Regions from separate parts of the Shewanella sp. 6_MG-2023 genome, predicted to be linked through region 1. Evidence: predicted binding sites of a transcription regulator. Region 1 holds the regulator's gene; each other region holds the start of a gene.
The links. The regulator sigma-54, encoded in region 1, starts transcription at its own class of promoters, with help from an activator protein. The targets are predictions, from matches to a motif close to GTTGGCACGNNNNTNGNNT.

Region 1 (10,422 bases):
CGCTGTCGATGACTTCAATACCCATTGGCTACTCCTGAAAAGACGATGATGAAATGTTAACTTAACTCACCGGAAAGAATGAAGAAATTTCTAATATCTGATGGCTTGATGCGCAATTCATAAATACGCTAATACTGCTTGGTGGTGTGTTGAGTATAGCTAATAAAATAATGGTAAAGGTGAGTCGCTGTGTTTCCTTGGAGATGTTACTGGGCGCAGGCGGTTAGCTTTCTTCGTCAAATTTATCGTTGATTAACTTGCATACGGCCTCAAGGGCTTTTTCTGCATCACGGCCTTGAGCTTCAACAGTAATGATTTTACCAATGCCACTTTCTAACATTAATAACCCCAATACACTGGCAGCACTGGCTTGTTTCTCACCTTGGATAAGGGTGATAGTTGCGTCAAACTCGGTAGCTAAAATTGCCAATTTAGTCGCCGCTCGCGCATGCAAGCCTAGCTTGTTACTGATGGTAATTTGCTTTGAATAGGCCACCGTTTTGGCTGGCGATGTGGTTAGCTTATTCAATGCCAAGCTCTCTATGGCGGGCGCTGACTTTGTGCTTAGAGTTGTTGAAACGTTTAGCGAGCTGATCGGCAATATAAACCGAACGGTGCTGACCGCCAGTACAACCAATGGCAATGGTCAGGTAGCTGCGGTTATTACGCTCTAAATGTGGCATCCAAGTGTCAAAAAGGTTTTCAATTTGCCAGATAAACTTATTCACCAAAGGCTGTCGCTCTAAGAACTCTTGCACGGGCGCATCTAGGCCTGTGTAGGGCCTTAACTCAAGCTCCCAGTGCGGATTCGGTAAAAAGCGCACATCAAACATAAAGTCTGCTTCAGCCGGCATGCCATGCTTAAAGCCAAATGACTCAAAATGTACCACTAATTCTTTATCAACACTGCCTAGCAAGATTTGCCGAACATGATCGCTCAATTCGTAGATATTAGTTTGCGAGGTGTCGATATAGTGATCAACCATTTTGGCTATGGGTTCGAGTAACCGCCCCTCAAGCTTAATGGCTTCTTGTAACGAAATTTGATTCTTAGACAGTGGGTGTAATCGGCGGGTCTCACTAAAACGCTTCAGTAACACTTTATCGTTGGCGTTTAAAAAGAAACTGGTAATGCTGGTATCGTCAGACAGTAAAGCAATTTGCTCTTTGAGTACTTTGCCTTGCTCTTCGATATTACGCACATCGACGCTAATGGCGACAAGCTCGTTACTATCTTTAAGCTGTTCAAGCAGGCTGCCAATCAGTGGCAGTGGCAGGTTATCAACACAGTAATAACCTAAATCTTCAAGCACTCTCAGTGCGACTGATTTTCCTGAACCTGAACGTCCCGATACGATGACAAGTTTCATGCAGTAATAACCTGATAAAGTTCTGTAGCGTCATGACTCTTTCGAAGTCGTTTAAGTATCAATTTATCACTGAGTTTCTCTGCCATGCTAGATAATGTGCTTAGGTGTTGCTGGCACTGATCTGCAGGTACAAGAAGCGCAAATAAAATATCTACAGGTTGCTTGTCTATGGCATCAAAGGCGATTGGCTCTTCGCATTTGATTAAAATAGCAATGGGTTCTTCGATATTATCTAAGCGCCCATGTGGAATTGCTATGCCATTTCCTATACCTGTACTGCCCATTTTTTCACGCGCTATTAGACTTTCAAAAATAGCCTGTGAAGAAAGGGTTGGGTACTGGGCAGCCATTAAATTGCTGATTAATTCCAGTACCTTTTTCTTACTGCCCGGAGTGGCACAGGTAGTGCACGCCGGCTGCAGGATGGTACGAAGTTCCATCGTTAATGCTTAGTGAGTTTCTCTTTATGTTTAATTACCTGACGGTCTAGCTTATCTATCAGGGCGTCTATTGCCACATACATATCAGCGTTACGCGATACAGCAAACACTTCACCGCCTTTTAGGTGCAGTTTGGCTTCGGCAATCTGTTGTAGCTTTTGAACATCGAGCACAACGTGAACATTATTGATCTGTTCGAAGTGTCGTTCAAGCTTTGAAAATTTTGTTTGCACGTATTCCCGTAAAGATTGAGTTATTTCAATATGGTTTCCAGTCAGGTTAATTTGCATAGGTCATCCTCCAATAACAAAAGTTATAAGCTTTTGCGTTGGTTTGAGGGAGGGATGAGCATTGCCTCTCGATATTTGGCTATCGTACGTCGAGCAACGTTAATCCCTTGTTCAGCCAATAGTGTCGCCATTTTACTATCACTAAGAGGCTTTTTCGGGTTTTCTGCAGCTACGAGCTTTTTAATAAATGCGCGAATTGCTGTAGAAGAGCATTCTCCACCATCATCGGTACTTACATGGCTTGAGAAAAAATATTTTAGTTCAAAAAGTCCACGGGGGGTATGCATGTATTTTTGGGTCGTGACCCGTGAAATGGTCGACTCGTGCATTTCAACCGCTTCAGCAATATCATTGAGCACCATCGGCTTCATGGCTTCTTCACCGAACTCAAAGAAACCTTGCTGAAATTGTACGATACAGTTAGCCACTTTTAGTAAGGTTTCATTACGGCTATCGATGCTTTTGATAAACCATTTAGCTTCTTGTAAATGACCACGAATAAATTGGCTGTCAGCTTGGCTTGAACCGCCTTTGGCCATAGCTGCATATTGCTGATTAACGCCAATTTTAGGCATGTTATCGGGATTTAGCTCGACCACCCAGCGACCATTCTTTTTAAGTACAGTAACATCAGGAATGACGTACTCATCTTTAATGGGGGTAATTTGCAAGCCTGGACGTGGATTGAGCGTTTGAATAAATTCAATGGCTTCACGTAAATCATCTTCTTTAAGCTTGGTTTTACGCATCAGTAACCTAAAGTCACGACCGGCGATTAAATCAAGATGATCTTTAATCAGTAACTTAACATTATCTATGCAAGGAATTTCATTAGGGTATTGGCCTAATTGAATTAATAGACACTCACTTAAATCTCGCGCTGCAATGCCGACGGGATCGAAGTGTTGTACCCGTTTAAGTACAGCTTCAACTTCATCGAGTTCGATATCGTCAGTGCCTAAGGATTGCAAAATGTCTTCAACGCTCTGGGTGAGGTAACCGCGCTCATCAATGGCATCAATAATGGCGGTTGCAATCACTAAGTCATTTTCAGAAAAGGGAGTGAGGTTTTTTTGCCATTCAAGATGCTCATACAAGCCTTCACTGGTTTCGCCTTGAAACGGCATATCATTACCGCTCGATACTGCGCCAGAGCCAGAAGTCGGCGAGGCGGTATACACCTCATCCCATGTGGTATCCATAGGGAGTTCTTCAGGCATAGAATCTTTAGTGAGCGATTCAGTGGTATCAACCGTTGAGGTGTCTTTTTCTATGGTGACTTGGCTATTATCACTAAAATCGGTGTCAGTTTGCAGGGCGTTTTCTTTTACGGGCTCTTTGGCTTTAGTGAATTCGTCTTCAAGCTCTAATAGCGGGTTTGAATCAAGTGCTTGTTGAATTTCTTGCTGTAGCTCCAATGAGGAAAGTTGCAATAAGCGAATCGCTTGTTGCAACTGTGGGGTCATGGTTAAGTGTTGACCCATTTTGAGTTGGAGTGAGGCTTTCATGTACCGCTTGTCCCTAATTGAATTACATCATCGCGACGAACAGTGTGGGCGCTAGTTTATGATCCTAGAAAAATAGACTAGATTAAGGTTTGTTGTTGGCCGCGAATGCCATACTAAAAACTGAATAGTGCTAACTATAGCTTGAATTGTTCACCTAAGTATACCGACCTAACTTGCTGATTGACTAAGATCTCAGCAGGTGTTCCTTCAGCAATCAAGTTTCCGTGACTCACAATATATGCTCGCTCACACACATCAAGTGTTTCACGGACATTATGGTCGGTAATTAGCACCCCTAAACCACGGCTTTTAAGTTGTTGAATAATTTTCTTGATGTCGATTACTGAGATAGGATCTACCCCTGCAAAAGGTTCATCTAATAAAATAAACTTAGGATTTGCCGCTAATGCGCGTGCAATTTCAACTCGGCGACGCTCGCCTCCCGATAACGCCATACCTTGGCTATCACGGATATGAGTTATGTTAAATTCTTCTAATAAATGTTCCAGTTCTTCAATGCGCTGCTCATTTGATAAGCTTTTGCGAGTTTGAAGCACTGCCATTATATTATCGTGTACTGTGAGCTTACGAAAAATACTGGCTTCTTGAGGTAAGTAGCCAATGCCTTTTCGGGCGCGCAAATGCATTGGATCTGCGGTTAAATCATCTTCATCGATCAGAATGCGGCCCTTATCACTTTTGACTAGGCCTACGACCATATAAAAGGTGGTGGTTTTACCCGCACCATTAGGGCCAAGTAAGCCAACAATTTGGCCGGTTTTTACCGTCAGGCTGACATCTTTTACTACCTGGCGACTTTTATAACTCTTAGCGAGATTTTCAGCGGTTAACGTAATTTGGGTCATTAGTCATTTTGCTCAGCTGCTGGGGCTGACAATGTCGCCTGCGCCTCAGCGTTAAGTGATTCAGTTACTTCGGGTGTTTCAGTTGAGTTCACAGCCTCTACAGCAGATAAATTGTTGTTTTCAATTATAGCTGGTGGCGTGTCATCACCGGGTTTAGCGCTGTCTGGTAAATGTGGTTGCTCATCTTTTTTCTTTTCAGAATCAATCAAGTCTGGGTGACTTTCTGGTTGAAAAATAGTGATAACCCGATCTTCACCAGTACCGGTGCTTTCAGCAATTAACTGCTGCTTTTCAATGTTGTAGCTAATTAGGTTACCAGTAACCTGGCTGCCAGCTTGGTCCAATTTAGCATTACCCGTTAAGGTTAAAATGCTAGTGGCAAGCTCATATTTAATTTCATCGGCACTGGCAGTACCAATACGGCCATCATCTAACTCTTGGGAAAATGTCGCAGGGTTACCTGTGGCAACCATGGTTTTTTGGGTGCCGCTTTCGGTGCCAAATGCGCGTAATTCGTCGGCATTAATGTTAATCGACCCTTGAGTCACATTAACTGGGCCATAGAAGATGACCTGATTGTTTTTTATGTCAGCTTTTTGGCTCACAGCTGCGACTTTAAGCTCTTGCTGTAAATCGCCTTCTTTTGCATAGGCGCTGGCAATACTGACTACACTGAGTAGTGAGGCAATCAAAAGTTTACTTTGCTTCATACGTTCCTTCTACTTGACTTAAAAGTTCAAGTTCTTGAGCATTTAAATCAGCATACAGGCCTAAACCTTGTATATTAAAATCTGACCCAGTAACAAAAATTTGTCTATCTGAGGTCAAAATCATGGTGTTCATATCGAGTGCCAACATGGTGGTTGTCAAAGATTGTAATGGCTCGTCGATGTTTATTGCATCAATAATAACATTATTTTCTAAAACTACTTTGCCTGTTTCATTATTCAGCTTGCCTAAATCTGCGCTTAATTGCCATTCGGCTTCACCATTTTCAGGATAAATAAGGTAGACAGGCTCAGTAAACATGGTTTCATTACTTTGCTGAAAGTGCTCCATGTATTTCGCTGAGACTCGGCTTTGCACTAAACCTTGCTCATTAAATTCAGTGGTGCGTAAGTCATTGGCGATAAAATCAGGGCGAGCAGGGGCAGGCAATTTACTTGCCTCCATCTGACTACGTTTAATTTGTACTTGCCAATAAAGGACTAAGGCTGCGCCAAAAAATCCGATAATAGCGAAGGTCACTCGGCTCATATACTCATTCCGTGGGCATTTTCAAACTTATCTTGGCTAAGTAATAGCAAATCGGTGAGTTCACGTAATGCGCCATTTCCGCCGTTAATGGTGGTGGTCATATGGCAATGTTGTTTAACATAAGGATGGCCATCAGCCACACAAACTGCAAGGCCAACCTGTTTCATCACAGGTAAGTCAACCATGTCATCACCAATATAGGCGACTTCATCTGGGCTAACGCCATAGGTATCTAACAGGCTTTGGTAAGGGACTAGTTTATCATCAACACCTTGATAAATATGAGTGACACCTAAAGCGGTCATTCTATTTTCCACAATGGCAGATTTACGCCCGGTTATCACAGCAACATGAATATTACTGGTTAAAATAGAGCGAATGCCATAACCATCACGGGTATGAAATGCTTTTAACTCTTCCCCTGCATTACTTAAATAAATACGGCCATCGGAAAATACCCCATCGACATCGCAAATAAGCAGCTTAATTTTTTTGGCTTTTTGCCAAACATCATCAGAGATTGGGCCGTAAAAACCTTGGTGCAGTGTTTCGTGTAATGACATGTTAAATGACTCCAGCTTTAACCATATCGAGCATGTTAAGTGCGCCGACTGGGCGTTGGTTCTCGTCTACGACAATTAAACCGTTAATACTTTTTTCTTCCATAATCTGTAATGCTTGCGCGGCTAAAATACCTGGGCTGATGGTAATGCAGTTGGTTGTCATTACATCGGCAATAGCGGTAGTACGAAGGTTCACTTCAGCATCGATGACGCGGCGTAAATCACCGTCAGTAAAGATCCCGACTAGCTTGTCTGCATTATCGATCACTGCAGTCATACCTAAACCTTTATTTGAGATCTCATATAGGGTTTCAGTAATGCAGAGCTCACTTTTCACCTGTGGAATATCAGCGCCTTTGTGCATTACATCGCTGACTTTAAGTAATAGTTTACGACCTAAAGATCCACCAGGGTGGGATAGGGCGAAATCATCACGGGTAAAGCCTTTCGCTTGCAATAATGCTACGGCCAAGGCGTCACCCATCACCAAGGTTGCGGTAGTGCTTGATGTTGGTGCTAGCCCTAATGGGCAGGCCTCTTCAGGCACTTCAATACATAAATGCAGTTTAGATAGCTTGGCCATATTGGATTCTGGTTTACCCGTAATCGCGATTACCGGGACCCCCATGCGCTGTATAACGGGCATTAAGGTGAGAATTTCACTGGCTTCACCAGAATTTGATATGGCTAAAATAATATCATTTTTTGCCAGAGCGCCTAAGTCGCCATGGCTTGCTTCGCCAGGGTGAACAAAAAATGCAGGCGTGCCTGTGCTGGCGAGTGTGGCAGAAATCTTATTGCCAATGTGGCCAGATTTGCCCATGCCCATGACAATGACTTTGCCTTTACATTCTAAAATGAGTTCACAGGCTTGGCCAAACTCGTCTGAGTCTACATATTGATAAAGGTTATCTAATGCTGCCTTTTCAATATCAATGACTTGACGACCCCATTGGCGCAATTGTGTTTGTTCTGTCATATGTATCTCTCTATTGTCCAAAGCGATTTCGGGTTACGCTTTGGTGAGTCACACATCTTTATGCCCCATTATTGTGACTGAAATAAGACAACTTGGTACGCAATAAAGACGATTAATAAAAGGGCTCCATGCCAGCGAGTAAGCTGCTTTTTAGCGCCACTCGATAATACCAGTACTGCTAATGCGGTGCTGGTTGCTAGTACCATGTAAAAATCTCGACCGCTTGCATTTATGTCGATTTCACCTGGGGCAATCAGCCCTGGAATGGCCAGCACTGCTAAAATATTAAAAATGTTTGAGCCAACAATATTACCAATCGCGAGGTCGTCTTCTTTTTTTAGGACGCCAGCGATGCATGCTGCTAGTTCCGGTAAACTGGTGCCAATGGCAATAATGGTCAGGCCGATGACCAGATCTGACAAGCCAAATGTCTTGGCAATGCCTACCGCGCCTGTCACCATCCAGTCTGCCGAGAGTGGCAATAACACCATACCAACAATGATCCAGATAATAGCATGTAATGTGGGTACATTTTTAGGGATCTCTGCGTCAGACTCATCAGCTAGGACATCTTTTTTCTTATTTCGCATCGCGCTCCAAATGAAATAGCCCATCAAGGCGAAAAATGCGATTAATAATACCCCACCTTCAACACGGGTGAGCATGCCGTCGTGAATAAGGTAGCCAGCTAATACGGTTGCCGCAATCATGATTGGAATTTCACGCTTTAAGGTTTCTGAGCGAACTGAAATAGCCCCAAACAATGCGGTAACCCCTAATATCAAGGTGATGTTAGCCACGTTTGAGCCGAGCACGTTACCAATTGCAGTATCGCTCATGCCTTCCATTGATGCGGTGGCAGCAACCAGCATTTCTGGCGCTGAGCTGCCCATGGCCACAATGGTTAAACCGATTAACATTGGTGGCAGGCCTAAGTTTCTAGCAAAGGCGGCAGCTCCGTAAACAAAGCGATCTGCGCTCCAAACTAATGCGCCCAATCCGACGATGAGCATCATGATATTAAAAAGCATCTTGTTCCAATTATTTGAGTTATGGCGATATTTTTGTCAGATATTAACAAAAATCGTCGCTATTGCGAAAATTGTTAGGGATTGTAACGCATGGTGATTGATTTGTTGTAGGTTCTTACACAATTTCGTACACTTCAGCTCTACATCTCGTTCTCTAGGAAGGCTATTATTTCCTCTATAGACATGTCTACTCCAAGTTTAGAGCCCACTAGGTCAGCCCTTGTAGAAGTTAAGAACATGGGCTTTAGCCGAGGGACTAAGGTTATCTTTGATGATATCAGTCTCAGCATTCCAACTGGCAAAGTGACCGCCATTATGGGGCCAAGTGGCATAGGTAAAACCACCTTACTTAAACTTATCGGCGGTCAATTAACCCCTGATAGTGGTGAGGTGCTTTTTGCTGGGCAAAACATTCACCAACTGAAGCGGCAACAATTATTTGAGCAGCGAAAGCGCATGAGTATGTTGTTTCAAAGTGGGGCGCTTTTTACCGATATGAATGTGTTTGATAATGTGGCGTTTGCGCTGCGTGAGCACTCAGGGTTAGCTGAAACTATTATTCGTAAGATTGTGTTGATGAAGCTGCAAGCCGTGGGGCTGCGGGGCGCCGCTCTGATGATGCCCAATGAGTTATCCGGCGGCATGCAGCGCCGAGTTGCATTGGCGCGGGCGATAGCACTTGAGCCTGAAATGATTTTGTATGACGAGCCTTTCGCCGGTCAAGATCCTATTTCGATGGCGGTGCTGGTGAAATTGATTGGCGAATTATCTGAAACATTGAGGCTGACTTCGGTGGTCGTGTCCCACGATGTGGATGCAGTATTGAGTATTGCCGACTATGTTTATGTTATCGCCGAGAAAAAAGTAATCGCTTCAGGCACGCCTGCTGAATTACGGGCTTCAACCAATCCACAAATTGAGCAATTTATTCATGGAGCACCCGATGGGCCGGTGGCTTTTCATTATCCAGCTGAAGACTATCAACAGGAGATGTTAAGTGGACGTGATTAACTTTATCAGTAATATTGGCCGCTTTGCTTTGGATTTTATTTCAGGTCTAGGCCGAGCAGGGCTGATGTTATGGGGCGCTATTGCCCGTTGGCCGAATGTTAAAAAAGATATTGGCTTAATCACCAAGCAAGTTTATGTGTTGGGTGTTCGCTCCATGGTGATCATCATAGTCTCTGGCCTGTTCATCGGTATGGTGCTGGCATTACAAGCTTATACGGTACTGGCTGATTTTGGCACGGTCGAAAGCCTAGGGCCCATGGTGGCATTGAGCTTATTAAGAGAGCTTGGTCCTGTGGTTGCGGCATTACTTTTTGCAGGGCGCGCAGGCTCGGCATTAACCGCTGAAATTGGCTTAATGAAGTCAACCGAGCAGTTATCAAGCTTAGAGATGATGGCGGTTGACCCTTTACACCAAATCATAGCGCCACGTTTTTGGGCGGGGGTTATCACCCTGCCATTATTAGTGATGATGTTTTGTCTTGTTGGCATTATCGGCGGTCATTTAGTGGGAGTTGAATGGAAAGGCATTGATAGCGGCTCTTTTTGGTCAATTCTGCAAGCATCGGTTGAGTGGCGCCAAGATATTGTAAATTGTTTAATCAAAAGTGTGCTTTTTGGCGTAGTGGTAACCTGGATATCTTTATATCGTGGTTATGAAGTCATTCCCAACCCCGAAGGCATTAGCCGAGCGACCACATCCACTGTGGTTCAGGCGAGTTTAGCAGTGTTAGCGCTCGATTTTTTACTGACAGCGATTATGTTCGGCAATTGATGTTAACTGCTGAGTGTTAGCGGGAGGTAAGTTGGGTAAATTTTGCATTCATTAATTAAAGTGGTTTAGTCGTATGTTGACACGGAAAATAGAGTTATTGGTTGGATTGTTCTTATTGTCAGGCTTAGTGGCATTTTGTGTGCTGGTATTTAATGTGGCCAATGTTGAGCTTAAGCCTAATCAGGCAACTTACAGTTTACACGCTGAATTTAGCAATATCGGTGGCTTAAAAGTACGCTCGCCAGTGAAAGTGGGCGGGGTGGTTGTCGGAAGGGTAACTGATATTCAGCTCGACCCCAAAAAGCTTGTACCGATAGTGAGCATCACTATGGATA
Region 2 (10,422 bases), on a different contig from region 1:
GGCTTTAGCATGGGCACACTCTGAAATTAGTTATAGCGGCAGTATACCTTGGCATAATCGATAATAATGCAGTGTAACTAACAGAAAGTGTTATAATTTTTTACTTTTGATTAATAGCTCACGAAATAAGATTTTTAACTAAATTTAGGGAACTTTTGTGAATAGGCTGTGGAGTAACAACTATTTAAAAGCTATGGGGAAGTTAATTACAATTGTCTCAAAAGTGATTGGTAATTGATGCGAATAAAAAAGCCTACTTTATATCAACACGCCGTTAGCGGTTTTAAAGTAGGCTCTTAAGCTATTCAGCTAGCTAAGGGGTTAGCTATTTAGTTACTCGTCTTCACTTGGAGGTACATAACCTTCAACGGCAACATCTTTGCCTTCAAATAAAAAGCTAACCATATTCTCTTCAAGTAGTTTACGGTCATCAACATTCATCATGTTAAGTTTGTTTTCATTGATTAGCATGGTTTGTTTTTTCTGCCAAAGTGCCCACGCTTCTTTACTGATTGAATCAAAGATACGCTTGCCTAGATCGCCAGGGTAAAGTTGAAAATCTAAACCTGGAGCTTCTTTCTTTAAATATACGCAATTAACATTACGAGCCATGATTATTCCTTAAAGGGATTCCTTGACGGGATCTACTGCTAAAAGAGCGGCTAAGTTAGATAAAATCCGCTCAGTTGCTGCGGCTAATCCAACTTTCGCGGGATGATGTATGTTATACCAGAGTGTCTGATTTTGTTCCATTACACTTGAGTCAATTTGAGGCGATTGTTGATTTTCGCCGAGATTAACTAAGATAGGCTGAATATCTAAATGAAAATGACTAAAAGTATGTCTAAATCCTGCAAGCCATTGTGATTGTTTATTATTGTTGTTTTTTGCTGCGGCATATTCATTGCTACTGTGATTAAACCCATTAGCACAGATATGTGCAAGCAGCGCCGCCTCAGTATCAAATTGAGGAAAACACCATAAGCCGCCCCAAATGCCTGCTGGTGGTCTTTTATTAAGAATGACTTCACCATCTTTATGCAGTACTAGCATCCATGCAGATTTTACTGGAATGGTTTTTTTAGGCTTTTTACCGGGGAATTCTGTCTGTCGGCCAGCAAGCTGCGCTTTACAATCAATTGCAACAGGGCATTGAGCACAATTGGGTTTACTGCGAGTGCAAACCGCAGAGCCAATATCCATCATGGCTTGGTTAAATTTAACCACATCTTTTTGCGGGGTTAACTTATCCGTTAAGTGCCATAATTGTTGTTCAACTGCTTTTTGACCTGGCCAACCTTCAATTGCGCCGTGACGGGCAAGTACCCGTTTAACGTTTCCATCTAATATTGAATGATGCTGACCAAGGGACAATGACAAAATGGCCCCAGCAGTCGAGCGGCCAATACCCGGTAAGGCTATGACTTCATCTAGCGCTTCAGGAAACTTGCCTGCATGTTGCTCACAAACTGTTTTAGCCGCTTTATGCAGATTACGGGCGCGGGCATAATAGCCTAACCCCGTCCAATGATGCAGTACATCATCTTCGCTGGCATTGGCAAGGGCTTTAATGTCGGGAAAGCTTTGCATGAATTTTTCATAGTAGGGGATAACAGTGGCAACTTGAGTTTGTTGCAGCATGATCTCTGAAATCCACACTCTATATGGGGTTTTATTGATTTGCCACGGTAAGGTCTTGCGTCCGTGTAAATCGTACCAAGCGGTGATCCGCTCAGAAAAGGAGTTAACTTTTTTCATCAGCGCAGTGTATATGGAGAATATTCTATAAACAAGGGAGCCTGTTAACTGATAAATACTTTAGTCATGGTGATTTTAAGATATACTTAGCCACTATTATTGGAACAAAGATGAAACTTTGAATAGTCGGCAATTTAAACGCTATTCAAATGATGAGGCATACATGAGCGACGTTACCACCGCTGAATTTAACGAAGATGGCAAATATATTCGTAAAATCAGAAGTTTTGTATTAAGAGAAGGCCGTTTAACCAAAGGCCAAGCAAACGCAATTGAAGCACATTGGCCTGCAATGGGTTTAGATTACACACCAGAAGCGATTAATTTAGCTGAAGTGTTTAAGCGTGATGCTGATACCGTATTAGAAATTGGTTTTGGTATGGGTGCATCTTTAGTTGAAATGGCTAAAGCGGCTCCTGAGTTAAACTACATTGGTATCGAAGTACATAAACCAGGTGTTGGCGCATGTTTAGTTGATGCCGGTGAAGCTGAAATTACTAATTTACGTGTTTATCATCATGACGCGATGGAAGTGCTTGAAAACAGCATTGCTGATGGCTCACTTGCCCGAGTACAATTATTTTTCCCAGATCCTTGGCACAAAAAACGTCATCACAAACGCCGTATTGTGCAAGCTGAATTTGCGCAATTAATTCGTCGTAAGCTTAAGATTGGCGGTGTTTTCCATATGGCAACAGATTGGGAAAACTACAGCGAGCACATGTTAGAAGTGATGTCTGTGGCTGAAGGTTATAAAAACCAATCAGCAACCAATACTGTAGTTGAACGTCCAGATCATCGCCCGCTAACTAAGTTCGAAGCCCGCGGCCATCGTTTAGGTCATGGCGTTTGGGACATAATGTTCGAACGTATTGCATAATTATAATAAAATATTGTTAAAATAAGCTATTTAATCAACTAACTAGGAAATAACCATGGCTAAGACCCGAACTCGCCGTTTACGTAAGAAACTACGCGTTGATGAATTCCAAGAATTTGGTTTTGATATCAACTGGACTTTTGATGAGTCAATTTCTGAAGCAGATATTGATAAAGCTGTTGATGAGTTCATTGAACAAGTCATTGAACCTCGTAAGCTAGGTTTCCATGGCGGCGGTCATAAAATGTGGGAAGGCATTATTGCAACACAAGAGATCGGTAAATGTACCGAAGAAGATGTTGCTGCTGTTAAAGCCTTCTGGGAAGCGAAAAAAGTGCCACAACTTGAAGTTAGTGCACTGTACGACATCTGGTGGGGCTAATATAGCTAATGCCTGAGCAAATATTGCTTGATGAAGTGGTCGACAAGGTTCGGCCACTTATTGGTTTAGGGAAAGTCGCAGATTATATTCCTGCATTGGCTGACGTAGATCCAAACAAAATAGCAATAGCAGTCACTGGCGCAGATGGTCACACCATTGGCGCTGGGGATTATCTTGAGCCGTTTTCCATTCAATCTATCTCCAAAGTATTCAGCCTTACTTTAGCGCTAAGTTTGTACTCCGAAGATGAACTTTGGAGCAGGGTAGGTAAAGAGCCTTCAGGTCAGTCGTTTAACTCATTGGTTCAAGTTGAGCTTGAACGAGGCATTCCAAGAAATCCATTTATTAATGCTGGTGCATTAGTGATAGCAGATTTAATTCAAGCGCGCCTTGGTGCACCTAAGCATCACTTGCTTGAAGTGGTTAGAAACCTGAGCGAAAACCCTCACATACTTTTTGATAAAGTGGTGGCTAATTCAGAATTTCAGTTTAGTGCCCGTAATGCCTCTATTGCCTATTTAATGAAGTCATTTGGTAATTTTAACGGCGATGTTGATACAGTATTAAAGAGCTATTTTCATTACTGCTCATTAAAAATGAATTGCGCTGACTTATCAAAAGCGATGTTTTATCTCGCCAATCGCGGTAAAAGCCTAGCAGGGGATCAAATCGTTACCCCAGTACAAACCAGACAGCTAAATGCACTGCTTGCTACCTCAGGTTTATATGATGGCGCAGGTGAGTTTGCTTATCGGGTTGGTATGCCAGGTAAAAGTGGTGTTGGCGGCGGCATTATTGCGGTGATCCCTGGGGACATGTCTATTTGCGTATGGTCGCCTGAACTTGATCAAAATGGCAACTCACTGGCAGGCACTCGCATGCTTGAGCATTTATCACAATCATTAGGTCGCTCAATTTTTTAAACTCGCTTATGTTGCTGGGCAAGTTTTTTATGCCCATTTTCAAATGTTAAGCTTGAAATCATCCATTGTCTTTTTAGTATCCTCATCCACGAGTTTGAAAATCATCTATTCTTAAATCTACCCATATAATAGCGATGATGAAAATTACCAACATTTGGCTTATTTCACACATAGTTAATATAAATCCAAATCTAAAAGCTAAACCTATTAGTTATTACCTGCTTTAAGTTATTGATAAAAAGCTTATTTATGTTTTTGGCACAGCCTGTGCAATAACTTGGTATCAGTCTAATTAACATTGAAACTAGATATCAAAACGTTGGCAGTAGCTTAGTGAGCAGTTTAGCCACTCGCCCCATTGATTATCTACATAACGATTAACAGCAAGGATAGAGCTAATGAATACCCAAGGTTTATTTAAAAGTATTGCACTAACTGGTTTGATTTTTACCGCAGGGGCTATGACGCCTGCGGTGGCCAAAATGTCCCTTGAAGATAATCAATGCAACGTGACCTTAAACTATGATGTTACCGTTGAGCCACAAAAATTATCCTTTAGCGAAAAAGGCGCTGAGGTTTACCGAGTCGAACTTGGAAAGTTATATATTGATGGCAACCAAGTTGCACTAAATGATAAGCAAGCAGCTTTGTTAGCTGATTATTCGGAGCAAGTATCTAAACAGATCCCAGAGGTAATTGATTTAGTTGATGATGCTGTTATTTTGGCAACAGATGCAGTGAGCATGGCATTAACCCCTATTTTTGGCGATGCCACCGCGGCTAAATTGGATGAGCTTTTAGCTGGAATTCAAAGCCGTGTTGACCAAGCAGCATATCAACAAGGGGATAAGTTTTATCTTGGCGCGACAGAGTCTTCGTTAGAAGAAGCATTTAATGAAGAGTTTGAACAAGAAATGGAGCAAATGATTAAAAACTCCATGGGCAGTTTTATGATGGCGCTAGGGGCTGAAATGATGTCTTCAGAAGGCGGAAGCTTTGATGAAAAAATGACTGCCTTTTCAAGCAAAATGGAAAGAATCGGTGAAGATGTTGAATTGCAGATTTCTGAGCAATCAGAGGCCATAGAAGCTAAAGCCAAAAAAGTCTGCGGTAACTTTGAGCAGTTAATGGTGCTTGAAAGTGAATTACGTCAATCCATCCCACAGCTATCTTCTTATGAATTAGCGACATTCTCAGATACTGAGTAGCGGTAACCTTGTAAGTTCTAGCATTGTCAAAATGCACCTGACCTTCCCCTGTACCTTGTGCAGGGGCTTTTTAGTTAAACCATTCCTGCTTAAATTACCAATCAAAAACTTCGCCCGCCAATCAAGCTCTAGTTAACTATCTGTTATTTGCGCTACTTTGTAGCGAGATATGCTAGCCGAGCTAGTCGTTTTTTGTCTAATTGCCACCGTTCAAGTTGAGAAAATGTCATTAATATTACAGTTTATCGTAGATTTGTTCTGATAAAAAAATTGTATATTATAAATATAGAGCCATTTATACAATTTTTGGTATACTCCTAAAACTATAAAACTGTATGGCGTTAACCAATTAACTTGTTGTTTTAGTTTTGGTTGGCTATTCATGATAATGGACTATCGAAATTTAATTTCTTTTTGGGTGAGTGGCGCAACGTTTAAAGAACCATATAAAGTAGGTGGCGTTTATGCAGCATTGTCTGTAATAAGCGACATTACTTGGAACTCAAAAAATATTTTTAATGTCGTAAACAGCTTAAGGCGACTCCAATGTTAGAACTATTAGAACCTATTGCTATTTTTACTCATGTTGCTAGAGCCGGGAGCTTCAGTGCCGCTGCCAGAAGGTTGAGTATATCTAAGTCCAAAGTAAGTACTCAGGTTGCTGATCTTGAACATAAACTTGGGGTTCAACTCATCCAACGTACTACACGTAGTTTAAGTTTAACTGAAGCGGGTAACTTGCTTTACATACAAGGTGAGGAGTTATTACGTGATGCAGAGCAGGCCGTTGCTAGTGTGCATAATCTAAATGATGCCACCCGTGGTGTACTTAAAGTCGGTATTTCTCAGTCTTTTGGTACCATGCATATTATTCCTGCATTACCTGAGTTTATGGCACGACATCCAGAGCTTGAGCTACAAGTTAGCTTACTGGATCATAAAGTCGATGTGGTTAGTGAAGGTTTAGATTTACTTTTGACTATGTCTGAGCAGCTACCATTAGGTATGGTTGCAAGACCATTAATGAAGTGTCAGTTCTTATTAGTGGCATCGCCAGAATATATTGCCCAACATGGCAATATTTCTCGACCTGAACAACTTGTTGATCATAACTGTCTAGTCTACCAAGGTGAGTGGCATGAGCACAGCATGTGGCAGTTTAAGAAAGCTGATGATTACTGTGAAATTGGTGTTTCTGGTAACTTCCGGGTTGATAATGCACCAGCATTAAAATCGGCCGCGGTTAGCGGTTTAGGTATTGCCTACCTAGCAAGTTATTTACTTGAAGATGAAATCGAACAAGGTACATTAGTGCCGTTATTACCTGATTGGCAATTGACCAACAACTTACCACTACAGGCTGTTTACCCAAGACGTAAGCACCTTGCCCCTAAAGTAAGTGCATTTATTGAATTTATTAAAGGTCATATTGGTACTACACCTTATTGGGATGGTAAGTTTGATCATTTATACAAATTACGTAAATAGCCATTCAATGGGGTTTCTAAGTCAGTAACTAAAACTGGAAACATTGTTCGAATTTTAAAACAAAGTCGCAACTTAAGTTGCGACTTTTTTATTTGCATAATAAAAACAATAACTTGATTGTCTTGTGGTTGAAAAACGCTCAGGTTGTTTCTGTGCTGAGTTATTAATGGAGTGTAAAAAGCTGCTTGAACTCTGTTCTTAAATCAATACAATAGATTTCAGTTGATTCGGAATGATTTGAGTCACGCATCTTGTTGAGAAATGACCCCTTTTCAGCTTTTTGTGCAAATCAGCAACTTCGCAAGTTTTGAATCACTGCTGGCAGAGGTTTTAAAATCAGAACAATGCCGGCTTTGAAACCATCATCCTAGTTTTAATTGGTTTACCCCAGACATTGTGCTGGGGTTATTTTTTCTGCCCTATAATATCCGCTTAATTTGTTTACTCTCTCGCCTTTGTACTTTTGTTCTCTTTTAAGCTGCCAATTGAATATATTTGTCGGGTATAGCATTTGTTAATGCACTCGTTATTGAACTTGTTATTGCCTTGGTAATTTATAGAGTGGCGCTCATTACTTAGATTTCATTACTTAGGCTTTAGTACGAGCCAAAAAGAAGGCCACTAAAAAGTGGCCTTAGATAACTTAATCGATTGGTTGATTAACCGCGATTTGAGTCTGCTGATTGGCTTAATAGCTCAGGTTTATTGGTTTGATTAATCCAATTGTCCACTTCAGCTTCTAATACATCTAATGGTACAGGGCCATTTTGCAGTACTAGGGTATGGAACTGACGAATATCAAACTTGTCACCTAATTTAAGCTTGGCGTTTTCACGTAGCTCTAACACTTTAATCATACCGACTTTATAGGCAGTAGCTTGGCCAGGCATCACCACGTGGCGTTCTACCATTTTAATGGCATCAGACTTAGCATTTGGGGTGTTGTCTACGTAGTATTGGATACCTTGCTCACGAGTCCATTGTTGAGTGTGGATCCCTGTGTCTACAACCAGACGACAAGCACGCCATAGCTCCATCGCTAAGCGGCCAAAGTCAGAGTAGGGATCAGCATACAAGCCCATTTCTTTAGGGAAGTATTCAGTATAAAGACCCCAGCCTTCAATATAGGCAGTATAGCCACCGAATTTTCTAAATTTAGGAATACCTTCCAGCTCTTGGGCAATGGCAATTTGCATGTGATGCCCAGGGATCCCCTCATGATAAGCCAAGGCTTCCATTTGGTAAGTGGGCATTGCTTTCATGTCATACAAGTTGGCGTAGTAAGTACCAGGGCGTGAACCATCGGGAGCGGGTTGATCATAGAATGCTTTACCAGCAGACTTTTCGCGAAAGGCTTCAACAGGTTTAACGATTAATCCGGCTTTAGGTTTAATATTAAACACTTCACCTAAGCGTGACTCCATATTATCAATTAGGTCTTTAGCTTCGGTAATGTAACGAGTTTTACCTTCATCGGTGTTGGGGTAATAAAATTGTTCATCATCACGCATGAAAGCCATAAACTCGGCTAAGTTGCCGGTATAATTTACTTTTTTCATGATCGCACGCATTTCATTATGAATACGTTCAACTTCTGCTAAACCTAACTGATGAATTGTTTCAGAGCTCATATCAGTCGTCGTAATACGATTTAGACGAGTATTATAAAAATCTTCGCCTAAAGGTAACTTCCACACCCCATCACGGCTATCAGCTTTGGCTTCTAATTCATGTAAATAGCTGATTAAATTGTCATACCCAGGTTTTACACTTTTAATTAAGGCTGTTTTAGCTGCCGCCAATAATTCATCTTTTTGAGCTTGGGTAATATCGAGCTTCTCGATTTTACGGTTAATATCACCCCATAGGGTGCTTTTAACTTCAGTATCAGTAAAAGGTGCACCCTTGATAATATTTTCGCTGTCTGAAATCACATAAGGGAAGACAAACTTTGGCGCGATAATATTTTTATCGGCGCGAATTTTTAATGCATCGATCACTTGCTCAGTTATATGCTTTACACCGTTTAAACGGCTAATGTAAGCCTGTGCATCACTGACATTTTCAACTTGATGTTGATTGATAAGGAAGGTAGCAATAAACGAATGACTACCACGCATCTGGTTTACAGGGTAATTATGGTAACGCCATTTATCATCGCTGATTTGCTGCTCTAAGCCTTGTTTCATTAATTTGTAGCTAAGTGCCGTTTGCTTGTCTAACTTAGCAACATTAATAGTTTCAAGTTGTTTTAAATGCTTTTTAGCTCTGGCTAAGTCTTCGTCAGCAGATTTATCACTAAAATCACCCCATTTGTCATAATCAGTTTTGATGCGTAAATAGGTTTGGGAAATCGGGCTAGCCATTACATTTTCCATGAACATACTTTCAAACAGCTCATTGGCTTTTTCTGACTCGGTGGTGGCTGTTTTAGTGGAGGCTACTGTATTGGTTAAAGGTTGGTGCCCTGCAGTGTGGGCGATTGCGGCGTTTGATAATAAGCTGGTTAAAGCAACGGCTATTAATGTCGTTTTTGTTGTTAGTCGCATAGGGTTTCCGTTAGCAAAGTAATAGAACAGGAGATCGATTGATATCCTAAATGACACAAGCATAAATGTATAACGTGAAATGTTAGCAATTGTGTCTTAAATGTTGCTGAATTTACAGGGTAAATGCGAAATGATTTATTTAGTGACTTGCAGGCACTTTGCTTAAAGCGCCAAGCTTAATGGGCAAAGGAAATCAAAAAAAGCCTAATGCATTAACCTTGTTTTATAAAGGTAATCCATCAGGCTTTTATATAGGCTAGTAATAAATAGGCTAGTAATAAATATGCCAGTAATAAGTAGACTAGTTATATAGGCTAGTAATAACTTTAATAAATCAGCTAGCTATAAAGTAGCTAATCTAAAAACTGCGACAAAATATCATTAACAAACATATGGCCTTTGGCGGTTAATTGCCAATGGGTCTCAGTTTCGGTTAATAAGCCTCTTTTAATTGATTTAGCAATACCTTCATCAAGCTCTGACACAGGTAAGCCGGTGCGCAGTTCAAATTCAGTTTTAGGGATAGCCGTCATTAACCTGAGTCGATTCATTAAATATTCAAGGGCGCGATCTTCAGCTAGCACTTCAGTAGTTTCACTGGTGTAATCTGACGTTGCTAGATAACCCTTCGGATGCTTAATTTTGACGGTGCGAATAATCTTATTGAGCTCAGGTTGAGTAATCTTGCCATGGGCGCCGCAGCCAATCCCCAAGTAATCGCCAAACTGCCAATAATTGAGATTATGTTTGCACTGAAATCCATCTTTGGCATAAGCAGAGATTTCATATTGCACATAGCCAAGTGCTGCTAGCTTCTTCTGTCCTTGCTCATAGATATGCCACAAGTTTTCATCGTCAGGCAATTGTGGCGGTTTAGAGTGAAATAAGGTATTTGGCTCTATGGTCAGTTGATACCAAGATAAATGCGGTGGCATTAACCCAGCAGCAGTATCGATATCGGCCATGGCTTCATCAAATGACTGATTCGGTAAGCCGTGCATTAAATCTAAGTTAAAGCTGTTGTAACCTGCATTACGGGCTGTATTAGCAGCGGTAACGGCTTCATCCTCATCATGGATACGGCCAAGAAGGTTGAGTTTATCTTTTGAGAAACTTTGCACCCCAATGGACAAGCGCGTCACCCCTGCAGCGCGATATGCGGCAAAGTCATCATGCTCTAACGTACCCGGATTGGCTTCCATGGTAATTTCAATATCATCTTCAAAACCAATGG
Region 3 (10,422 bases), on a different contig from region 1:
GCAAATCTTCAAACACTGCGCGGCTTTTTTTATAGCCAATGGTACTGGCGTTGGCCACGTTGTTAGAAATAACCGAAATGTCGGTTTGTTGGGCATCTAGGCCGGTTTTACTGATCCATAAAGCAGGATGCATAATAATTACTCCTAACTAATTCTCATTAAAGCTGACGAGGCGCGATCAAGATCTTCGGCGTTTTTCATCATCTTCACTTGCATTTCGTATTGGCGCTGAATATCAATTAGCGCCACCATTTCAGATACCGCATTGACATTACTGCCTTCAACTGCGCCACTTTCAACTTGAACATTGGGATCATTAGGGATGTTTTGCCCTGTGGTTAAACGAAACAAGCCATCCTCACCGCGCATCATGTCGGCGTTGTTGGGGTTAACCAATTTAATCCGCGCAACTTCTTCGACTATGTCGGCTGTGGCGCCTTGGGGTCTAACCGAGATAATACCGTCAGGGGAGATTTGCACTTTTTCAACCGGCAGTGGCAGCACAATTGGCCCAGCCTCCCCCATAATCGGATTGCCACGCGCATTAGTGAGTAAGCCGGTAGTGTCAAAATTTAGACTGCCTGAACGGGTATAGGCTTCACCGCCATCAGCAGCTTGCACAGCTATCCAGCCTTTATCTTTAACGGCAATATCTAAATCACGACCTGTGGTTTTAAGTGGGCCTGAGTCAAAGTTATGCCCGGGGCTTTCTGTCATTGCAAAAACACGAGTCGGTAAACCTTCGCCAAAAGCTTGCATAGAGCGTGCTTGAACCAAATCAGCTCTAAAGCCGTCAGTATTCACATTAGCTAAATTGTTGGCTCGCACCGCCAAAGCATTCATATTCTGCTTAGCGCCGCTCATGGCAACATAAAGTAATTTGTCCATTTACCGCTCCGTCAAACTTTCTTCATAACAAAAGATATACACAGAACTAGCAATCAACGTGCCAAAAAATTAAGGGTTTGAGTTTTAGATGAAATTTGCAGTTATAAACAGCGGGGAAATTTACAAGATAAGCAATATTGGGCAGGTTAATGGCTGTAGTAACGAGGTGAAGAATGAGGTGAACAATAAGGCAAAGAGTTGCCATGGCGGCAACTCTTTACTAAAGCGCGAGATTAATTAGCGGATCTGCAATACCGTTTGGTTAAGGGTATTGTTCACTTCAAGGGTACGTGAGTTGGCTTGGAAGTTACGTTGAGCTGAAATCAAATCCACCAGCTCGGTGGTTAAATCAACATTTGATTGCTCAAGTGCTGACGAGCGAATACTACCAAAAGTGCCGCTATTGGCCTCACCTGCTAGTGCTGGGCCTGAGTCTAAGCTGGCTTTCCAAGAGGTATTACCTACTTGAGTTAAGCCTTGCTCATTAGAAAAGCGTACTAATGCTACCCGAGCTAATGGCACGGTTGAACCGTTACTGTAACTGGCTGTTACTAAACCGTCATCGCCGACACCGACATTGGTTAAGCGCCCGACTGTGGTGCCATCTTGGGTTAACTCTGTCACTTCAAACGGTGAGGCGTATTGAGTAGGATTATTAAAATCGATGTTCACCTTTTGCGAGCCGTCAGCGCCGGTGCCGATAACACCTGCGCCATTACTACCTAGTTCAACCGTAGACACTACCGCAGGATCAGATCCTGTATAAGTTCCGGCATCATTAAATGTAAGTACTGAGCCTTTCCAGCCGGATGCGTTTTCAGCGGTACCAGTTGAATCAGCAATACCATCACCAGTAGTATCTGTTGGGAATGAACCACCCGTTGGCGCATCAATATCCACTTGCTTGCCATCAACAGCATAAAAGGCAACCCAGTTATTCTCACCAGTATGGGAACCACCTTCTGGTTTAACAAAATAAGTGGTCAAGATATGAGCCTCACCAAGTGAATCATAGATAGTTACTGAGGTTGAGTTATTGTAAGTATCTGCGTCATCTGGATCAAAGTTTGCTGGATCAAGTTCTTCATCACCAACATTGAGGTTCATTTGAAAACCAACGTTACCGGTTTTCACTGGGCTACCTGCAGTATCGGGGATTTTAATCGGTTGGGTGGTGGTTAAACTCACTGAAGTCGAATTACCATCAGCATCCACAGGGAAACCCTGTAAATAGTTACCGGCTGAATCTGTCATAAAACTTTCTGAGTTTACTTTAAATGCACCTGCACGGGTGAATGCATGATCTTGGCTGCCCGCTTCAGATGAAGTAACAAAGAAACCACCGCCACTAATAGCCATATCTAAGGAGTTGTTGGTAAACAGTAAGCTACCTTGCTGAAACTGTTGCGCTACGTGAGTTGTGGTTGCGCCGCCGCCCACTGCGGTATTACCATTTGAAAAAATTGAATTAGCATAAACATCGGCAAATTCAGCGCGAGACTCTTTAAAACCAATGGTATTGACGTTGGCAATGTTATTAGCCGTGGTGTTGAGATCTTTTTGAGCAGCTGCGATACCACTCAATGCAATATTAAACGACATAAATCACCTCTTAGCGCTTTAAATTAGGTTCTGTGTGGCTGCCAGATTTCTGGCAGCTTATTATTGTTTGTGTTATTAACTTTCTGCCACTGCCAGTACATCAGACAATTGAATACCACCTAGGCCTCTGAGGTTAAGGATCGGACCGCTGGCGACACTGCCTAAAGACACACTAGTGACATGGGCATAAGTTGAAACCGCTAAATCTTCGGCGTTGCCATCAACTTTACCGTTAGCTTTAATGGCATACATGCCTTCTTCTACGGGTTCGCCATCTTTATCAAGGCCATCCCAGCTGACATCAATGTTGCCGCCTGCAGAGCCATCAACCTCAAAGGTTTTAATCACTTGGCCTGACTCGTCTTCAATGGTGACGGTAATGGTATCGATTGGCTGTGGCGTACTAATGACACCGTTAATGACTGGGTTTTCTTCTGAGACATGGCCAATATCTGATGGAATGAGCACCTTTTGCCCCACTAAGCCCGAGGCTTGTAATGCCTGACTTGAGCTCATCACACTGTTCAAATTCAAAATTTCAGCATTTAAGTTGGCAATACCATCAACGGTCGCGAAGGACGCCATTTGTGCGATCATCTGATCGTTTTCAACAGGTTTAAACGGGTCCTGCATTGACAGCTGTTGACTCAAAAGCGCAAAGAAATCCGATTGGGTTAGCTCTTGGCTTTTAGCTTCACCAGTTTCGGTGGTGCTAGCTGATTGCGCAGCAGTTAGGCTATCTAAAAAGCTACTGTCTGATACCTGTGTAGTTTGTGAGTTTGTCGCCACTGAATTAGTGGAGACGGTGGAAGCCGTGGTAGACGTCTGCAACTGCGGTAATGACTGACTACTGTAAGGATTAACGAGGCTCATTGTTTACCTCCAACTAAATTCATATTACTTACCCATACGAAGCGTTTGCTGCAACATTGATTTGGCGGCATCAGCCACTTGAACATTCATTTGATATGACCGAGAAGCAGAAATCATATCGGCCATTTCTTCCATCACATTGACATTGGGTTTATAAATAAACCCATCGTTATCAGCCATTGGATGATTAGGTGAGAATTCTTTTAATAACGGTTTATCGCTTTCTACAACGCCTTTAACACTGACACTATGAGAACTATTTTGCTGATGACTGGCTTTGGCCATTTCAGCCTCAAAAATAGGATGACGAGCTCTATAGGTCTCACCGACACTGCTTGATACTGTGTTGGCATTAGCAATATTACTGGCGGTGGTATTTAAGCGCACCGATTGCGCAGACATACCCGAGCCTGACACATTAAAAATATTAAAAAGACTCATAATTAATCACCTCTAATGGCTTTACGCATGCCAGAAAACTTACTTTCAAGAAAGCCCAGTGACATTTGATATTCCAAAGAGTTTTGCATAAATGCAGATTGCTCTTCTTGCATATCCACCGTATTACCGTCACCTGTGTCTGGCTGATTTGGCACCCGAAACTGCACATGCTCTTGGCTTAACGCTTTAAGGTCAAAGTGCTTGTCAGTTGTTTGACTCATTTGCAGCCCTTGCTGATGAGAGCGGGCGCTATTCATGGCAGAGGCAAAGTCTACATCACGGGCTTTGTAACCCGGGGTATTGGCATTGGCGATATTACTAGATAGCACTTCAGCCCTTTGAGCACGTATGCCCAACGAGTATTGATGTACCCCTAAACCATTTTCAAAATTAATCGCCATAAAATTGCCTCCATCAGCTAACTGTCACTAACAAAGCAAACCTTATGCCAAAATATTGCGGTTTTAAGATGAGAAAGGATAAAAATGAAAAATGCCGACGTAAGTCGGCATTTTATTAACTAAAAACATATTAATTCATAAACTTACAATATATTTTTCTTTTGATAGTAAATCCCTGGGTTACAACGCACCATCGTAAATTCATCAGATAAACCTGAGATAGATTCTGACGCCCCTAAAAATAAAATCCCATTGGGATTAAGGGCGGCAGCAAATTGCCGCAAAATTTTAGCTTTTGCCTCTGGAGAAAAATAAATCAACACATTACGACAAAAGATAATATCGAACTTACCCAATAAGCTATAACTTTCAAGCAGGTTATGACTTCTAAAATTCACTAACCGCTGAACATTATCTTTCACTTTCATATGACCTGACGGCATTGGCTCAAAAAATTGTCGCTTTCGCTCATCTGATAGCCCACGGGCTAAGGCTAAGCTGTCATATTCGGCCTTTTTACAACGCGCTAGCATTGAAGGTGATAAATCGGTGGCTTGGATCGTCGCGCTACCAGGCAATGCCCCCGGCTTACGCTGCTGATACTCTAAAATAGTCATTGCCAATGAATAGGGCTCCTGCCCTGACGAGCAAGCGGCTGACCATATTTTTAACGGCCGACCTAAGCGGCTATATTCAGGTAATAAAGCATCATGAAGTAATTCAAACGGGTATTTGTCTCTAAACCACAGAGTTTCATTTGTGGTCATCGCGTCAATCACTTCCGCCCGTAAATGCCGCTCCATTGGCTTCATTGAGCGCTTAACCACTTCCGATAATGAGGGCAAATCATGCTTGCCCATTAAAGGCGCTAAGCGACTTTTTACTAAATATTGCTTGTTGTCACCTAATACAATGCCACTGTGTTGCTCTAAAAAAAGCTTAAACTGATTATATTCTGCTTCAGCAAGTGATTTGTTCGGCACTTTTACATCCTATTTTAAAGAGGCGCTTTACATTGTTTGCAATCTAAAGCCGCCGCTTTGTTTGGTTACCGAGCACTTGGTAACAAACGTGAAATCTACAACCTATGGTGAATCATCAGCCCTAGGTTGTAGATTGAATTATTATAAAATGAGATGTTTGTTGACCGCTGACGCTAACTCATCGGGATTAAACTTAGCGATAAAGTCGTTTGCGCCGACCTTTTCAACCATGGCCTGATTAAACACGCCACTTAATGAAGTATGCAGCACCACTTTAATATCTTTAAGTTTTGGATCGTCGCGAATTTCCGCCGTTAAGGTATAGCCATCCATTTCTGGCATTTCAATGTCTGAAATAATCAGTGGAATTTCATCGGCAACATTATCCATCTCAGTGGCAATCGCTTTTAATTTCTCTAAGGCATCTTTACCATCAATAGCAGTGTCAATTTGCAGGTTCAATGACGATAATGAACGGATAATTTGCTTACGAGCAACTGCAGAGTCATCAATCACCATAATATGGTAATGCTGCTCTTTATCAATGGTAATAGCATCACTGGCAGCTTGGCTTAATTCCGTTTTTACTGGTGATATTTCATCAAGAATTTTTTCAACATCTAAAATCTCAACCAATTCACCTTCGATTTCGGTTACTGCAGTTAAATAAGAGTTGCGCCCAGCCCCTTGTGGCGGTGGCATAATTGATTCCCAATTCATATTAATAATGCGCTCTACTGAGCTAACCAAAAAGCCCTGAATACTGCGGTTATACTCAGCAATAATGATGAAGCAATTTTCAGTCGATGCCAACGGACGGCCACCAGTTGCCGCACTTAAATCAATCACTGAAATAGTCGAGCCCCGAATGTGAGCAATGCCTTTAATCATTGGGCTTAAACGGGGTAACTTTGTCAGTGGCGGACACTGTAATACTTCTTTTACTTTAAAAACGTTGATACCGAAACGTTGGCGACCATTAAGTTTAAAAAGCAGTAACTCCAGTCTATTTTGGCCTACCAGTTGGGTACGTTTATTAACTGAATCAAGAATGCTCGACATAACCCTGCCTTGTTTTATGAATGCTTTCCCTAGTGGGATTTATTATTAGAGTTCACTGTTAATCAGTGTTTTAAAGCGACAGTAAAACCATTTTCGCAAATTGTAACACAGTAATTTATGCCAATTTGCTGGTTTAGCGCTTAAATTTAGCTATAGGCATAGTTTTTGCTTGATTGTGGTCACATCGCATTTAAGCGACGATTTCAATGAAAAAAGTCAAACTTCTGACAAAGATAACATTGAGAATGTTTAGCCTTATCATTGCTAATTAAAATTGAAGTTTAGAGGTAACCTGGCCAATCAAGCTAGTTAGAATATTATGAAGAAAAACATTCTACTATTGATCATTATTTTTTTATCTTTACCGGTTAACGCCAGTGAAGATGCCACCATAACTTACTCTCTATCGACCATTACTGAATTAGCTAAAGAGGTAGTAGCAAAAAAAATTGCTAAAAAGCCCAATGCGGTGATCAACATTAGCCCGCAAAATCTTGATGGCCGATTAACACCGCCAAGATGTTTGCCACCCATTAGTGTTGAAATGGCCAGTGACCGCGAAATTAGCCGCACCAACACAGTCAAAATTAGCTGTATCAGCCCTGACTATGACTACCCATGGCAAATGTTTATCTCGGTTAAAGTTGAGGTTATGTATCCAGTGGTGACAGCATTGGGAATTATTGAAAAAGGTGAGTTAATCACAGCAGATAATGTGGCAATTAACTATGTTGACCAACACAGTATCCGCGGGCAGTTTTTTTCTGAGATCTCACAATTACTCGGTACCCGCTCAAAAAGGCGTGTGTCAGCTAAAGCGCCTTTGCTAAACAATAATTTATGCTTTGTTTGCAAAGGAGATTCGGTATCTATTTATGCTAAAACAAACGCATTTGAAATAAAAACTGCCGGAGAAGCACTAAGAGATGGTAATATTGGCGATGCTATTAGAGTCAGAAATAGCAATTCTAACAGGCGATTAGATGTCATTGTCACAGGCGTTGGCGAAGTTGAAGTTAGAATGTAAAATATTCTAAAGTTTTTTCTGACAAGGCCGATAACCTGTTTGGAAAACCCTAACATTACGCTGGAGCCTCACATGGCAATTGATATTAACCATCTAAAAACAGCTTCTCATGCTCAGTTGCGCACCAATCGCGACGCAGGAGCAACAACGCAAACAGCTGACTCAGCGGCTAAGACCACGGCTGCCCCAGTAAAAACGGATTCGGTCAGTATTACTGCACAAGCGCAGCAGCTGCAGGGAGTGCAGAGTAATATGGCATCTTTACCAGAAGTTGACCAAAGCAAAGTTGATGCAATTAAATTAGCAATTTCAGAAGGTCGCTACAAAGTCGATCCTGAAAAGTTAGCTGCTAACATTGCTAGCTTTGAAGCTGATCTTGACGGATTAAATTTCGACCAAGAGTAACCTCATCGTTACTCTTGATATTATCGGCCACACATTACTTAACGGGTAATGTGGGTTTTAATAAAGAGTAACTTATGACTGAATTACTACAGCTGTTATCTTTTCAGCACGACACCTTGTCGTCGCTGAAATTACTTGTATCTGAAGAAAAATTAGCCCTTACTGAACGTGACGCAGATAAACTACTGTCACTGGCAAAAGACAAGGTTGACTGCCTAAACAACCTCAAACTTAATGATGAAAAGTTAGCCTCTCACCCAGAAAAAGCATTATTAAACGCTGAGCCAGAACTCATTGTTAAAGTCGAAGAAGCCAAAGCGATTCTAGACGAGTGCAAGGCCATCAATAGTCAAAATGCCAGCTTAATTGAGCTTAATATAGCCAGCCTTAATCGCTTCTCTCAAGCGCTGCAAATGAGCCGTAATGCATCAAGCCTGACCTATAATGACAAAGGCCGAACTTCAACGATTTCCTCTTTAGGGCAAAACCTTAAAGCATAATCGAGGCGGTAATTAACTGCCCTGCGAGTTGCTAGATTGTGTTTTAAAAACCAAAAAACCGCTCAAAGAGCGGTTTTTTTTGTTCTTCAGTTAAGTTAATTTAAATGACTGGATTTAAATGACTGGATTTAAATAATTAAATTTAACTAAAAGTAAGTCACATGCTTAATCGTTCTAGGCCTATTTTGCTGCTGATATAGGCTCCATACCTGTGAAAAATCCAGTTCTAACTCAGTCACATACATATCACCAGCCGGATAGCTTTTGACCACTTTAGCGCCTTTAATCATGCCCGAGACACTGGCGGTAACGGTTTGCTTATTCAGCAACCAATCATCGACCTGGCTACTGGCATCAATCTGCTGGCCATACACTTGCTCAGCCAGTTCACGATAAGCGGCAATTTTAGACGCTTGCATCGCCATTAACACCTTGTGAGATTGCTCTGTTGCCGGTTGCGTTGCTAACGGCGCATAACCAATAGCGGTTAGTTTAGGAAATTGTTTAGGCGCCTCGGTTTCCCATTGCACATACTTGTCGTTTACCGCACACCCGGACAAGGTGAGGGCTGCTGTCAGGGTTGCAAACAGTATTGCCTTCATTGGTTATCTCCTAAAATAGTCACGCTTGCCATACCTGCATGCTCGTTTCGATACAAGATGCCGTCTTTTGAAATCACCTTATTGGCAGGTGTTAAATAGCCTGGCAGGCTGTGGGTTTTAACAAAGGTTTGTACCGCTGACACTACTCGATTATTGCTAGTATTGACAATTCTGGCATTGAGCACCACGCCCTCTGAGGTAGTGCCCATGGTGGCTACGACCACATGGGATACCGCTAAATCTGTGGCAAGCTGCTTCCAATCGCGGCTTAAAATAAACTCACCCTCCGCAGTGGCGCGAAGTGAACTAGCCACATTCATATCAACAAGATTAAATTCATTGGCATGAAATGCAGTCAACATGCCTTGCTGCAATTGCTGCCCCAGCAAATTAGTTTGTCCGTAATCATCAAGCATGACAGGTGTGGTGATCAGCAGTGGTTGATCAGCTCGTAAGCTGTCGTTTTGTAGCACTAATTCATTGACAATTTTTTCTGCCAAGCGGTTAACCCCAGCTTTGGGCGCTATGCCTGACTGCTGAATATCGTAGCGAATAACATGATCCGTTTTGGGCTCAGACTCATACCAAAAATTCATCTCATAGCCTTCATTGACATAAGATAAATCATCATACTCTGTCGGTTGTGAGCCAGCACAAGCTGTCATCAACATCATGATTGGAAGTAAACCAATTCGGCGCATATTGCATTCCTGTATTTAACTCAAGCATTGCTATGGGCTAAGGCGTTTGAGGCCTAAAGGTTAAAAATGAATTCTAAAAACACTATCGGCAATCAGGATAAAAACTTTAGATAATTAATCCCTTTCAGCATTGGCTTAACGACTTATATATTGAAAACCAATAACAGGCACATTCTTTGCATTTATTCTCAAACAATCGCTCCTAGTACTTTAACGCCATAAACTTGGCACTGTATTAGTCGTTCATCGTTATCTTTAAGCAAGTGATTAATATGAAAATATGCAGTAAAACAACCCAGCGACTCTACTCCGCAGCCATATTGCTGTTTGTCAGTATCTTGAGTCTGCCGTTAAAAGCTGAAATTATTGAAGTAACAGGCCATGCGAATATCATCAATGGTAATGTCGACAAAGCCCGTGAAGCGGCAATAAGCCAAGCATTAAGCTATGCCAGCATGCAAGCTGGGGTTGGTGTTAACGTTAATAGTCAATACATCTCGGGTCAGGGGCAGTTAAGCCAAGATGCATTTCAGTTTAGTCATATAGGACAAGACAATAATATTGAACTGGTATCTGAAATGCTCACGAGCACTGACATTACTGTATTACTAAGATTAGATCTTCAAGACGACTCAGCTCAGCAATGCCGAGGTCAGCAATTAAGAGCGGCAATAATGGTGCCTCAGGCCAGTATTCAAGATCGCGCTCAATTACGTTATGGTCAGTTATTAAACTTTACTCAAGCACTATCACAACAGTATGGCGTGCTACTAAATAGTCACTCCCATAATAGCTTTGCCCGCATTCACGCCGATGAAGCACTCGATCACAGCAATGAGTTAATCAATTTTAAAGGTAATCGCATCCCAAGTTGGTTAGGCGAAATCACCGACAGCCAATACATATTGCAACCTGATATTCTTGATATCTCTACCGA

Region 2: Q4533_RS00870 (YggN family protein) is a predicted target of sigma-54. The motif match lies at 4,198-4,216, and genes of this name have one in related genera.
Region 3: flgB (flagellar basal body rod protein FlgB) is a predicted target of sigma-54. The motif match lies at 4,239-4,257, and genes of this name have one in related genera.

What each region holds. Positions count from the first base shown of each region.
Region 1 covers NZ_JAUOQU010000014.1:47,948-58,369, reverse strand. Annotated here, with positions in the region: gene mgtE (magnesium transporter) at 1-25, opposite strand, end outside; gene Q4533_RS10110 (HPr family phosphocarrier protein) at 224-496, opposite strand; gene rapZ (RNase adapter RapZ) at 522-1,370, opposite strand; gene ptsN (PTS IIA-like nitrogen regulatory protein PtsN) at 1,367-1,810, opposite strand; gene hpf (ribosome hibernation promoting factor) at 1,813-2,100, opposite strand; gene Q4533_RS10090 (RNA polymerase factor sigma-54) at 2,124-3,608, opposite strand; gene lptB (LPS export ABC transporter ATP-binding protein) at 3,743-4,474, opposite strand; gene lptA (lipopolysaccharide transport periplasmic protein LptA) at 4,474-5,184, opposite strand; gene lptC (LPS export ABC transporter periplasmic protein LptC) at 5,171-5,731, opposite strand; gene kdsC (3-deoxy-manno-octulosonate-8-phosphatase KdsC) at 5,728-6,294, opposite strand; gene Q4533_RS10065 (KpsF/GutQ family sugar-phosphate isomerase) at 6,296-7,273, opposite strand; gene Q4533_RS10060 (calcium/sodium antiporter) at 7,342-8,304, opposite strand; gene Q4533_RS10055 (ATP-binding cassette domain-containing protein) at 8,488-9,315, shown strand; gene mlaE (lipid asymmetry maintenance ABC transporter permease subunit MlaE) at 9,302-10,087, shown strand; gene mlaD (outer membrane lipid asymmetry maintenance protein MlaD) at 10,161-10,422, shown strand, end outside.
Region 2 covers NZ_JAUOQU010000001.1:183,460-193,881, forward strand. Annotated here, with positions in the region: gene Q4533_RS00840 (aryl-sulfate sulfotransferase) at 1-11, opposite strand, end outside; gene Q4533_RS00845 (oxidative damage protection protein) at 334-612, opposite strand; gene mutY (A/G-specific adenine glycosylase) at 622-1,758, opposite strand; gene trmB (tRNA (guanosine(46)-N7)-methyltransferase TrmB) at 1,922-2,638, shown strand; gene Q4533_RS00860 (50S ribosome-binding protein YggL) at 2,694-3,020, shown strand; gene glsB (glutaminase B) at 3,029-3,943, shown strand; gene Q4533_RS00870 (YggN family protein) at 4,342-5,151, shown strand; gene Q4533_RS00875 (LysR family transcriptional regulator) at 5,698-6,639, shown strand; gene Q4533_RS00880 (DUF885 family protein) at 7,299-9,188, opposite strand; gene hemW (radical SAM family heme chaperone HemW) at 9,542-10,422, opposite strand, start outside.
Region 3 covers NZ_JAUOQU010000007.1:47,091-57,512, reverse strand. Annotated here, with positions in the region: gene flgG (flagellar basal-body rod protein FlgG) at 1-133, opposite strand, end outside; gene flgF (flagellar basal-body rod protein FlgF) at 145-888, opposite strand; gene flgE (flagellar hook protein FlgE) at 1,126-2,490, opposite strand; gene flgD (flagellar hook assembly protein FlgD) at 2,566-3,363, opposite strand; gene flgC (flagellar basal body rod protein FlgC) at 3,388-3,804, opposite strand; gene flgB (flagellar basal body rod protein FlgB) at 3,807-4,205, opposite strand; gene Q4533_RS06015 (protein-glutamate O-methyltransferase CheR) at 4,349-5,188, opposite strand; gene Q4533_RS06010 (chemotaxis protein CheV) at 5,330-6,250, opposite strand; gene flgA (flagellar basal body P-ring formation chaperone FlgA) at 6,570-7,277, shown strand; gene flgM (flagellar biosynthesis anti-sigma factor FlgM) at 7,350-7,682, shown strand; gene Q4533_RS05995 (flagella synthesis protein FlgN) at 7,757-8,182, shown strand; gene Q4533_RS05990 (LPP20 family lipoprotein) at 8,329-8,784, opposite strand; gene Q4533_RS05985 (FlgO family outer membrane protein) at 8,781-9,485, opposite strand; gene Q4533_RS05980 (flagellar assembly protein T N-terminal domain-containing protein) at 9,758-10,422, shown strand, end outside.